3 regions of the Halomonas sp. DP3Y7-2 genome follow, and region 2 is predicted to be linked to each of the others. Evidence: predicted binding sites of a transcription regulator. Region 2 holds the regulator's gene; each other region holds the start of a gene.
What was found. Region 2 encodes FNR, which switches genes on or off when oxygen is low (the NO sensors DNR and NnrR bind a similar motif). Its sites were predicted from a motif close to TTGATNTANATCAA; they were not measured.
Positions count from the first base shown of each region.

Region 1 (3,242 bases), on a different contig from region 2:
AGTGGTCTAGAGAGTGTGCAGTAGGTCAGCCGACGCTGTCATGAACACTCACGCGAAGATGATAAGGAGCGTAACGTGCCCTGGTACTTTGCCTACGGCAGTAACATGAACCTTGCACGGGTCGACGCCCGTATCGGAGAAACGCGACGCGTGCTGCCTGCGACCCTTGAGGAATACGCACTGCGTTTCAACAAGGCCTCGAAAGTACCGGGGATCGCCCACGCCAATGTGGTGCCCGCCGCTGGCAAGCGCGTTGAAGGGGCCCTGTTCGAGCTGATGGTGCCTGAGCAGATCGCGTCCATGGATCCCTTCGAAGGCTATCCCCATGAATACACGCGCCAGCGCTTGCCACTGCAGACCGCCGAGGGGGTGATCGATGCCTGGGTGTATATCGCCAGCGCCGAGCGCCAGGGGGAGGGGCTCAAGCCCGCCCGCGAGTACCTCGAGCACCTGCTGGCCGGTCGTGACTTCCTGAGCGAGGGCTACCACCAGGCGCTGGCAGCGGTGGAGGCCGTCGAGCACCTCGATGATGCCACCCTGGGGAGGTTGGGACTTTCTCGCCACCATCCACGCTAGAGCCGCTGCCTCGCTCGAGCCTCACCCAGGCTCAGCCACTGGCATTGACAGCACAGCGCCCGCGCCTGCCTGGCAGGTGCGGGCGCTGCATGTATGCGGACGTGCTCTGGATCAGAAGCGGTAGCTGATGCCGGCCATGATCACGTAGGGGTCCACCTCGATCTCGCCGATATCCTCGCCATTGAGATCGACGTCGCTGTCGATATCCAGGTACCACACCGCCATGTTGGCCGCCCAGTGATCGTCGATCAGCAGATCCAGGCCCGCCTGGCCAGCCCAGCCCCAGGACTCTTCCAGGTCCAGGTCAGCACCCTGAAGGTCGATGTCTTCATCAGAGAAGTGGGTGTAGTTGACGCCGATGCCGGCATAGGGCTGGACACGGGAAGCGGTGCCACCGAAGGGATAGTATTGCACGGTCAGAGTCGGCGGCAGATGCTCGACGCTCGCGCCAATATCGTTGCCACCCACGTTCAGGTCCACGTCGTGCTCGAAGGGCTCGGCGGCCAGCAGTTCGACGCCAAACTTGTCGTGGAAGCGGTAGCCGAGGGTGAAGGCAAAACCGTTGTCGTCATGGACATCGGTGTCCATGGTGCCGCCCATCAAGGAACCGTTGTCGGAGTCAGGCTTGACCTTGGCCACACCGACGCGGGTATAGAAGTCGCCCTTGCCATAGTCGGCAAGCGCTTGTGTGCTGACGAGGGCAGCGGAGCCAAGGGTGGCAATCAGTGCGGTAGTGACCAGGGGATGGCGCATGCAGTTCTCCTTGCGTACTGGCGAATGGGCGGACCCGATGTGAGCCAGTCTATGCTGTAGTGAGAATGCAGTTATTGACCTGCCTCAATACCTCTTTCGGTTCATGCCAATGGATTGGCCAACGAAAACGGCGCCTGGAAAGCCAGGCGCCGTGGTGTCAGCGATCTATGGAAATCAGACGCTGTCTTTCAATTACTTCTGGTTAGAAGCGGTAGGTGACGCCTGCACCGATGGTCATCGGATCGATTTCGGCTTCGCCGACGTCGCTGCCATTCACTTCGATATCGGAGTCGACGTCAGCGTAGCGTGCGTAGGTGCCCACCAGCAGGTTGTCAGTGACGCTCAGGTCAAGACCAACCTGTGCGGCTGCGCCATAGGAGCTATCCAATTCGGCGTTGAAGCTCTCGTCCGAGAAGTGGGTGTAGTTCATGCCCACGCCAACGTAGGGGTGAACACGGGCGTTTTCGACGCCACCCAGCGGGTAGTAGTTGAGCATCAGGTTGACCGGGGTGCGGTCCACGCTACCAATGTTGCCGCCGCCGACAGCAATATCATGCTCCATGGCTTCGGAGCCGTTCAGCTCGACGCCGAACTTGTCGTGGAACAGGTAACCTGCGCCATAGGCAAATCCATTCTCTTCGGAGACATCAATGTCCTGACCAGCGATGTCACCATTGTCTGAAGTGGGATCGGCCTTCTCAAAGCCACCGCGCACATAGAAGTCACCAGCCTGGTAGGCCATGGCGGACTGCGCAGCAAAAGCAGTGGTGGCGAGAAGAGCAGCGGTTCCCATCAGTCGTGTCATTTTCATGGTGGACCTCCTTGATGATCCTATGGCTTCGAAAGGTGAAGCTATGTTGTACAGGGCACAGTTTACGAACAGTGTTTCTAAATGTCTTGTAGAAATAAATAATCGAGTCGATAGGGATAACTAGCGAAAAACTATGGAACTAACGAGCTGGTGCCGTGTCACTGAATCAAATCTGTACAACTTTTTTGCACATTTGGGGTGTGTGACGGGCCAAACAGCGGAGTGCCACGAGACAAAAGCTGAGTCCACGGCGCAGGAGCGACGGCCCGAGGGGCAAACGCTAGAGGCCAGAAGTCCAGGTGCCAGAAGTCCAGGTGCCAGAAGGCCAAGGACTGGAAGGCCAGGGGACAGCAGTGAGAAAGCCAACACGGGGCGGTCAATTGCCGTGGACGACGCCTCAGGCTAGCAGGGGACACCTGGGCAATGGCAACGGGTGGTCCACGCGAAACCTCGCTGAACGGACGGAAATCGTCTTCACTGTGAGGTAATCATCTACCAATGGCGGGGGCGGCATTGTGATCAGACGTAACCGAAGCCGGTTGCTGGGCGTCTCCAACGTGCCTTGGGGGATGGCAGCCTTGGCGCTGGGCGCCTCCGCCTTGTTGGCGGTGTGGCTGCTGCTGGAGCCCTGGCTGATCAGTGGCCTGACACTGCCTGCTCGTGTGTTGATGGTGGGGCTAGGGCTTTGGGTAGTCGGCGTCGGCTTGGCACTGCCATTGTGCTACCCGTTGGTCACAGCGCCCACTGTCGGCGCGTCTCGCATGCTCATGTGGCTGCGGAGAGCGAGCGCCGCGCCCTGGTACCCCTTGGCCCTGGCGACCTTCGTCACCTTGTTGTTGGCCCGCTCCATTGGCGTGATATAACGGCATCCGAGTGATGCAACGGCCGAGGCGCAGTGAGCAGTGACCAGTGACTAGTGACAGGCCAAATACCGCCCCATATGAGAAGGCCGTCCCATATGCAGAAGGCCGCCCATCTGGGCGGCCTTCTGCGTGACGGCTGTCATTCAGCGCTTATGCATCTTCCAGTGTATCGAACTCTTCGGTGATCTCGCGGCTAGGCTCCTGAGTGGCAAGACTGACCACCACGATGGCGATGTAGG
Region 1 covers NZ_JAHVKJ010000011.1:480,341-483,582, reverse strand. Annotated here, with positions in the region: gene KUV45_RS17765 (gamma-glutamylcyclotransferase family protein) at 76-576, shown strand; gene KUV45_RS17760 (OmpW family protein) at 688-1,329, opposite strand; gene KUV45_RS17755 (OmpW family protein) at 1,532-2,140, opposite strand; gene KUV45_RS17750 (hypothetical protein) at 2,656-3,003, shown strand; gene putP (sodium/proline symporter PutP) at 3,154-3,242, opposite strand, start outside.
Region 1: KUV45_RS17760 (OmpW family protein) is a predicted target of FNR. The motif match lies at 1,404-1,417, and genes of this name have one in related genera.

Region 2 (3,242 bases):
TCGAGGACGAAGACCCGCCGACACCGAACCCATCCAGAAAGCCGGCAAAAGAGACGCCGGTCGATGACGCAATAGCCGACGAGCATGATTCCACGCCACCCCCTGGATCCTGAGCAGAACGCATGAACCCAGTAGGTCTAGACCTGCCGCCCGCGATGGCGGCTTTTGTCTTCGGGCTGCTTGGCGGAGCACATTGCATCGGCATGTGCGGCGGTATAATGAGCGCCCTGACCTTTGCCATTCCCCCGAGCATGCGCCACCCTGTTCGTGTAGGAATTTTACTACTTGGCTACAACTCGGGACGTCTGTTCAGCTACTGCCTGGCAGGCGCTATGGTCGCAAGCCTAGGCTCTGTGGTGGCGCTGGCACCGGGCATGCGGGACCTGCTGCAGGTGGTTGCCAGCCTGATGCTGATCACGATGGCGCTTTACATTGCCAACCTGTGGAAAGGGCTACGCTGGCTGGAGGCATTGGGCCAGCGCCTGTGGAGGTACCTGGAGCCAGCAGGACGTCGCCTGTTGCCAGTGGTCAAGCTACCTCAGGCGGTTGCACTCGGAGCCATCTGGGGCTGGCTGCCCTGTGGCCTGGTGTATTCCATGCTGGCATGGAGCATGGCCATCGCAGACCCTGTCCATGGAGCACTACTCATGCTCTGCTTTGGCCTGGGGACGCTGCCGGCACTGGTGACAACAGGGGTTGCTGCGCGCCAACTGCAGAGTTTGCTGGCACACCCTGCCACACGATTTATGGCAGCGGGCATGATTGTCGGTTTAGCCGTATGGAATATCCTACAAATTGTAGGAAATTGACGATCATCATATCGCCGTCAGATTATTGAGGCAAAAGAGGTATATGCACCTTTGACCCAATATCTGCGTGTAGAATAGCGACAATAGCATGCAGCAAGGGTAAGCCAGTTTCCTACATGCCCTGCTCATCATGAACCCCAGACCCACAGGAGCTGCGAATGAGTCCATCGGCCCAAGATCGACGGCGCCCCATGCTACATGAGACTCGTTGCGAGTCCTGCAGCTTGAGCTCCCTGTGCCTTCCGTTGTCGCTGGAGACCGCTGACCTCGAGCGCTTCGATTCCATTATCCGCCGTCATCCTCCGATCAAGAAGGGCACTCGCCTGGTCGAGCAGGGAGATCGCTTCACGAGCGTCTTCGCGGTTCGCTCCGGTAGCCTCAAGCAGATCACCACGGAGGGTAGTGGCGAAGCGCAGCTGACCAACTTCTTCTTGCCCAGTGAACTGGTCGGCCTGGATGGCATAGACGACGGCAGATATCCCGGCAGCGTGGTGGCACTCGAGACCACGACCGTATGTGAGATTCCCTTCGATCGCCTTGACGCCCTGACCCAGACGCTGCCGGAACTACGCGCGCAACTGTTCCGCACCCTCAGCAAGGAGCTGCGCGAGGATCGCCGCATGATGCAGCTGCTGTCGCGCAAGACCGCTGACCAACGACTGGCCTGCTTCTTCCTCGGTCTGTCGGACCGTTTCCGACGCCGCGGCTACTCGCCGTTCAGCTTCCGCCTGTCCATGTCCCGGGCAGATATCGGCAACCACCTGGGACTTGCCGTCGAAACGGTCAGCCGCATTCTGGGACGCTTTCAACAGCAGGACCTAGTGGCGGTCTCTGGACGGGAGGTCAATATCCTGGACCTCGCCTCACTGTCGAACCTGGCTGACACCGACGCCAGCTGATCCGCGGCGCTGACAGGGCCTGCGGCCGACAGCGACCGATAGACGTCGTGCCACGCCACGAGCCCAGCCCCCCCTTAGGTAGGGCGACGATATACCGGCTCCATCAACAAAAGAGGCCGCATCCCAGGATGCGGCCTCTTGCTATCTTATCGGGACGAGCGTTCAGACATTGAAGAGGGCCACTGCGTGATGTGGCCCTAGCTCGCTTCGCGCTTCAGCAGTGCCTTTTCAGCAGTGCCTTTTCAGCAAGGCATGTTCAGCATGGGCTTGTTCAGGGGAGCTTAGTCGGCGTCAACGATATCAATACGCCGAGCCTGGCGATGCGCCTGCACGGCCTCCAGACCTTCAAAGTCGAACAGCTCGCGGTCTGCCAGCTGCGAGGGTGCCACGTTGGTCACGGCCTTGAACATGCTCTCCAGGCGCCCTGGGTGCTTGGCCTCCCACTCTGCCAGCATTTCCTTCACCACCTGGCGCTGCAGGTTGGGCTGCGAACCGCAGAGGTTGCAGGGAATGATCGGAAAGGCCATGGCATCGCTGTAGGCCTGGATGTCCGCCTCGCGGCAGTACGCCAGCGGCCGGATGACAATGTTCTTGCCATCATCGGACAGCAGCTTGGGCGGCATGGCCTTGAGACTTCCCCCGAAGAACATGTTGAGGAACAGCGTCTCGAGAATATCCTCGCGGTGGTGTCCCAGGGCAATCTTGGTCGCACCGATCTCTTCCGCAAAACCGTACAGCGACCCTCGGCGCAGTCGCGAGCACAGCGCGCAGGTGGTCTTGCCCTCGGGGGTCTTTTCCTTCACCACCGAGTAGGTGTCACGCTCGAGGATGTGGTAGTCCACGCCAATGCTGTCCAGGTAGTCCGGTAGCACGTGCTCGGGAAAGCCGGGCTGCTTCTGGTCGAGGTTGACCGCCACCAGGGAGAAGTTCACCGGCGCATTGCGCTGCAGGCTGCGAAGAATCTCGAGCATGGTGTAGCTGTCCTTGCCGCCGGACAGGCATACCATGACCTTATCGCCTTCCTGAATCATGCCGTAATCGATGATGGCGTTGCCGGTCTGACGCCGCAGACGCTTCTGCAGCTTGTTGAACTCGCGCTTGGCCTTGGCCTGGGCGCGCTCGTCGTCAGCTGCCGGGGACGCGGCATCACGACGGTCGAGGACACGGGGATCAAACAGGGAGGCGGAAGCGGGCTGAGCAGACATGGGCAGGGCACATCACGGCTGAAAATGAAGACCCGCTAGTCTATCACTCACGTCCGCCACAGGCGAAGAAGTCAGCAACCACTCACCCCTGCGATTACGCTGGTTCACAACCGCGTGTCCTGGGCCAAGGTGCTTTTGACTAGCCGCCCTGTGACTAGCCGCCCTGTGACTAGCCGCCCTGTGAAGAGAGGACCTGTGACAAGACGACCTGTGGCTAGACGACTTGTAGTGCCAGCAGATAGCGCGCCACCACACCAAGCAACAGCAGCAAGATGCCGAAGCGTTGCCAGGCGTGCTCACTCACCGTCAGCGTCAGACGCTTCTCCCAG
Region 2 covers NZ_JAHVKJ010000007.1:297,384-300,625, reverse strand. Annotated here, with positions in the region: gene ccoS (cbb3-type cytochrome oxidase assembly protein CcoS) at 1-113, shown strand, start outside; gene KUV45_RS08270 (sulfite exporter TauE/SafE family protein) at 123-809, shown strand; gene fnr (fumarate/nitrate reduction transcriptional regulator Fnr) at 968-1,708, shown strand; gene ttcA (tRNA 2-thiocytidine(32) synthetase TtcA) at 1,990-2,913, opposite strand; gene KUV45_RS08255 (hypothetical protein) at 3,128-3,242, opposite strand, start outside.

Region 3 (3,242 bases), on a different contig from region 2:
CGCCGTTGGCTGTCAGGAAAAGACCCCGCTGGAGAAACAGAGGGTGACGTCGAGCGTGTGGTTGTGTAGAATGCGCGCTCGCTCGACCGTTGTGCCGACACCCCGGTGGGTTGTGGTGTCGGGCAACCAAGAAAAATAGGGATGATCTCTGCACGGTGCTGCCTGGTATCGCGAGTATTCAAGCGCTATCAGGAGAAGGGCCGGGAGATCCAACACATCGAATTGGTGATTTCATCCATGAAGACGTTCAGTGCTAAGCCGCAGTCCGTCCAGCGCGACTGGTATGTCGTCGATGCCGCGGACAAGACGCTCGGTCGTCTGGCTACCGAAATTGCTCGCCGCCTGCGTGGCAAGCACAAGCCGGAATACACTCCCCATGTGGACACCGGTGACTACATCGTCGTCATCAACGCCGAGAAGGTGAAGGTGACTGGCAACAAGGCCAGCGACAAGATGTACCACCGTCACACCGGTTACCCGGGTGGCCTGCGCTCCATGACCTTCAATCAGCTGATCGACCACGCTCCTGAGCGTGTCATCGAAGGCGCCGTCAAGGGCATGCTGCCGAAGGGCCCGCTGGGTCGTGCCATGCACGCCAAGCTCAAGGTCTACGCCGGTTCCGAACATCCGCACGCTGCCCAGCAGCCGCAAGAACTGAACATCTGAGGGAATCTTCGCCATGACACAGCAGTATTACGGTACCGGGCGCCGCAAGACCTCTACCGCGCGCGTCTTCCTGAAGCCGGGCACCGGCAAGATCACCGTCAACAGCCGTGACCTGAACGAATACTTCGGCCGCGTTACCGGTCGCATGGTGGTTCGTCAGCCGCTGGAACTGACCGAGACTCTCGAGCAGTTCGACGTCTACGTCACCGTCAAGGGCGGCGGCGGCAGTGCCCAGGCTGGCGCTATCCGTCACGGCATTACCCGTGCCCTGATGCAGTACAACGAAGACTTCCGCAAGCCGCTGCGCGCAGCTGGCTACGTCACTCGTGACGCACGTGAAGTCGAGCGTAAGAAGGTCGGTCTGCGCAAGGCGCGTCGTCGCCCGCAGTTCTCCAAGCGTTAATCGATACGCTTGCCGATCGCACAGCGCCCGGGCCATTGGCCCGGGCGCTGTCGTTTTCGGATGCGGTTTTTGCGTGTGGCGTCTACGTCGGTAGCAAGCCTGAATTTGCTCCCAGGGGCTGTCGCTCCGTGCGTTTCTCGTGTCCTCTCTGCGTCTCCCGCTTCTTGTAGATCTTCTTGTGCTTCTTCTTGTGTCTCTTCCTTTTATCCCTTCCTATCGCTTTTTCGCTAGCTCGACCTCTGATGGTCTCCTTGCGCTGCCCCCTTCTTGCTAGCGTGCCTCCCTCTTGGTTTCCGGTGCGCTACCCCTTATACCACGCTGCGTCTGCCGCGAGTGCTGTACCCGACCCGGCCGGGCGTTTGCCTGGCGTGTTCCGCGATGCGACCGTTGGTGACGCTCCGACGGTGACTTTTGTGCTGATCCGCTAGCCGTCCTGTGAGGCTGGAGTTGCGGCCTTGATGCGCTTGAGGCCCTTCTTTTGCCGCAGGGCGCTCGGGCACATCGTCATAAAGTTGTTCCATGTCAAATGTATGGGGCTTGCACGGGGTGTCTTGCCCGGAGGTCTTCTTGTGCGGGTGGGGGGGATTTCCTAACATACAAGCCACTTGTATCCGTGGTCACGGACATTCAAGGGACCGTGAAAACAACAACGGATAAAGTCTGATGGGAGAAACCAGATCATGGCAGACAACGGCGTGAACAAGGGGCGGCGCCGTTTCCTCGTGGGTGCTACCTCCGTGGTTGGGGCGGTCGGCACTGTCGGGGTAGCGGTTCCCTTTGTGGCATCCTGGCAGCCGAGTGCCAGAGCGCGGGCGGCAGGGGCTCCCGTTCAGGCGGATATCTCGAAGCTCGAGCCGGGGCAGAGAATGACCGTCGAGTGGCGCGGGCGGCCTGTATGGGTCATCAATCGCACTCCAGAGATGATTGAGCGCACCGAGGCGCTGGGAGAAGACGTGCTGGCCGACCCCGAGTCTGCCAAGCCGCAGCAGCCCGGCTATGCCGGAGGCCATTTGCGCTCCATTCGGCCTGAGATCGGGGTGCTGGTAGGGATCTGTACGCACCTTGGCTGTTCGCCGCTGTTCAAGCCCGAACCCAATGCCGAAGGGGTGGGGGTAGAAGACTGGCCGGGCGGCTTCTTCTGTCCTTGCCACGGTTCGCGTTTTGATCTGGCGGGCAGGGTCTTTCGCAACGTTCCCGCTCCCGTGAACCTGGAGGTTCCGCCCTATTACTTTGTCAACGAGTCGGTCATCGTGGTCGGTGAAGACGGGGAGGGTGCGTAATGGCAAATCCCAACAAGGCCAAGGCCGAGCGCGGTCTCATGCGCTGGATCGACGATAGATTTCCGGCGACCCAGATGTGGCAGGAACATCTGTCAGAGTATTACGCGCCCAAGAACTTTAATTTCTGGTACTTCTTCGGATCCCTCGCTCTGCTGGTGCTGGTCAATCAGATTCTGACCGGCGTCTGGCTGACCATGAGTTTCAATCCCAGCGCCGAGGGCGCCTTTGCCTCCGTCGAATACATCATGCGGGATGTGGAGTACGGCTGGCTGATCCGCTACATGCACTCCACCGGCGCCTCGGCATTCTTCCTGGTGGTCTATCTGCATATGTTCCGTGGTCTGCTCTACGGCTCCTACAAGGCGCCCCGTGAGCTGGTCTGGATCTTCGGCATGGCAATCTACCTGGCGCTGATGGCCGAGGCTTTCATGGGTTACCTGCTGCCCTGGGGGCAGATGTCCTACTGGGGCGCTCAGGTCATCATTTCCCTGTTCTCCGCCATCCCCGGCATCGGTCCGGATCTGGCCCAGTGGGTGCGCGGAGATTACTTGATCTCCGGGATTACCCTGAACCGCTTCTTTGCCCTGCACGTGGTGGCGCTGCCGATCGTGATCCTGGCATTGGTGGTGCTGCACATCATTGCTCTGCATGAAGTAGGCTCCAACAATCCTGATGGCATCGACATCAAGGCCAAGAAGGATGAAACCGGCAAACCGCTGGACGGGATACCCTTCCATCCCTACTACACGGTCAAGGACATCGTGGGTGTCGCCGTGTTCCTGTTTGTCTTCTGTGCGGTGATCTTCTACTTCCCCGAAGGTGGCGGGTATTTCCTCGAGAAGCCCAACTTCGAGCCGGCGAATCCCTTGAAGACCCCGGATCATATCGCGCCG
Region 3 covers NZ_JAHVKJ010000008.1:149,551-152,792, forward strand. Annotated here, with positions in the region: gene rplM (50S ribosomal protein L13) at 238-666, shown strand; gene rpsI (30S ribosomal protein S9) at 680-1,069, shown strand; gene petA (ubiquinol-cytochrome c reductase iron-sulfur subunit) at 1,750-2,349, shown strand; gene KUV45_RS10525 (cytochrome bc complex cytochrome b subunit) at 2,349-3,242, shown strand, end outside.
Region 3: petA (ubiquinol-cytochrome c reductase iron-sulfur subunit) is a predicted target of FNR. The motif match lies at 1,582-1,595, and genes of this name have one in related genera.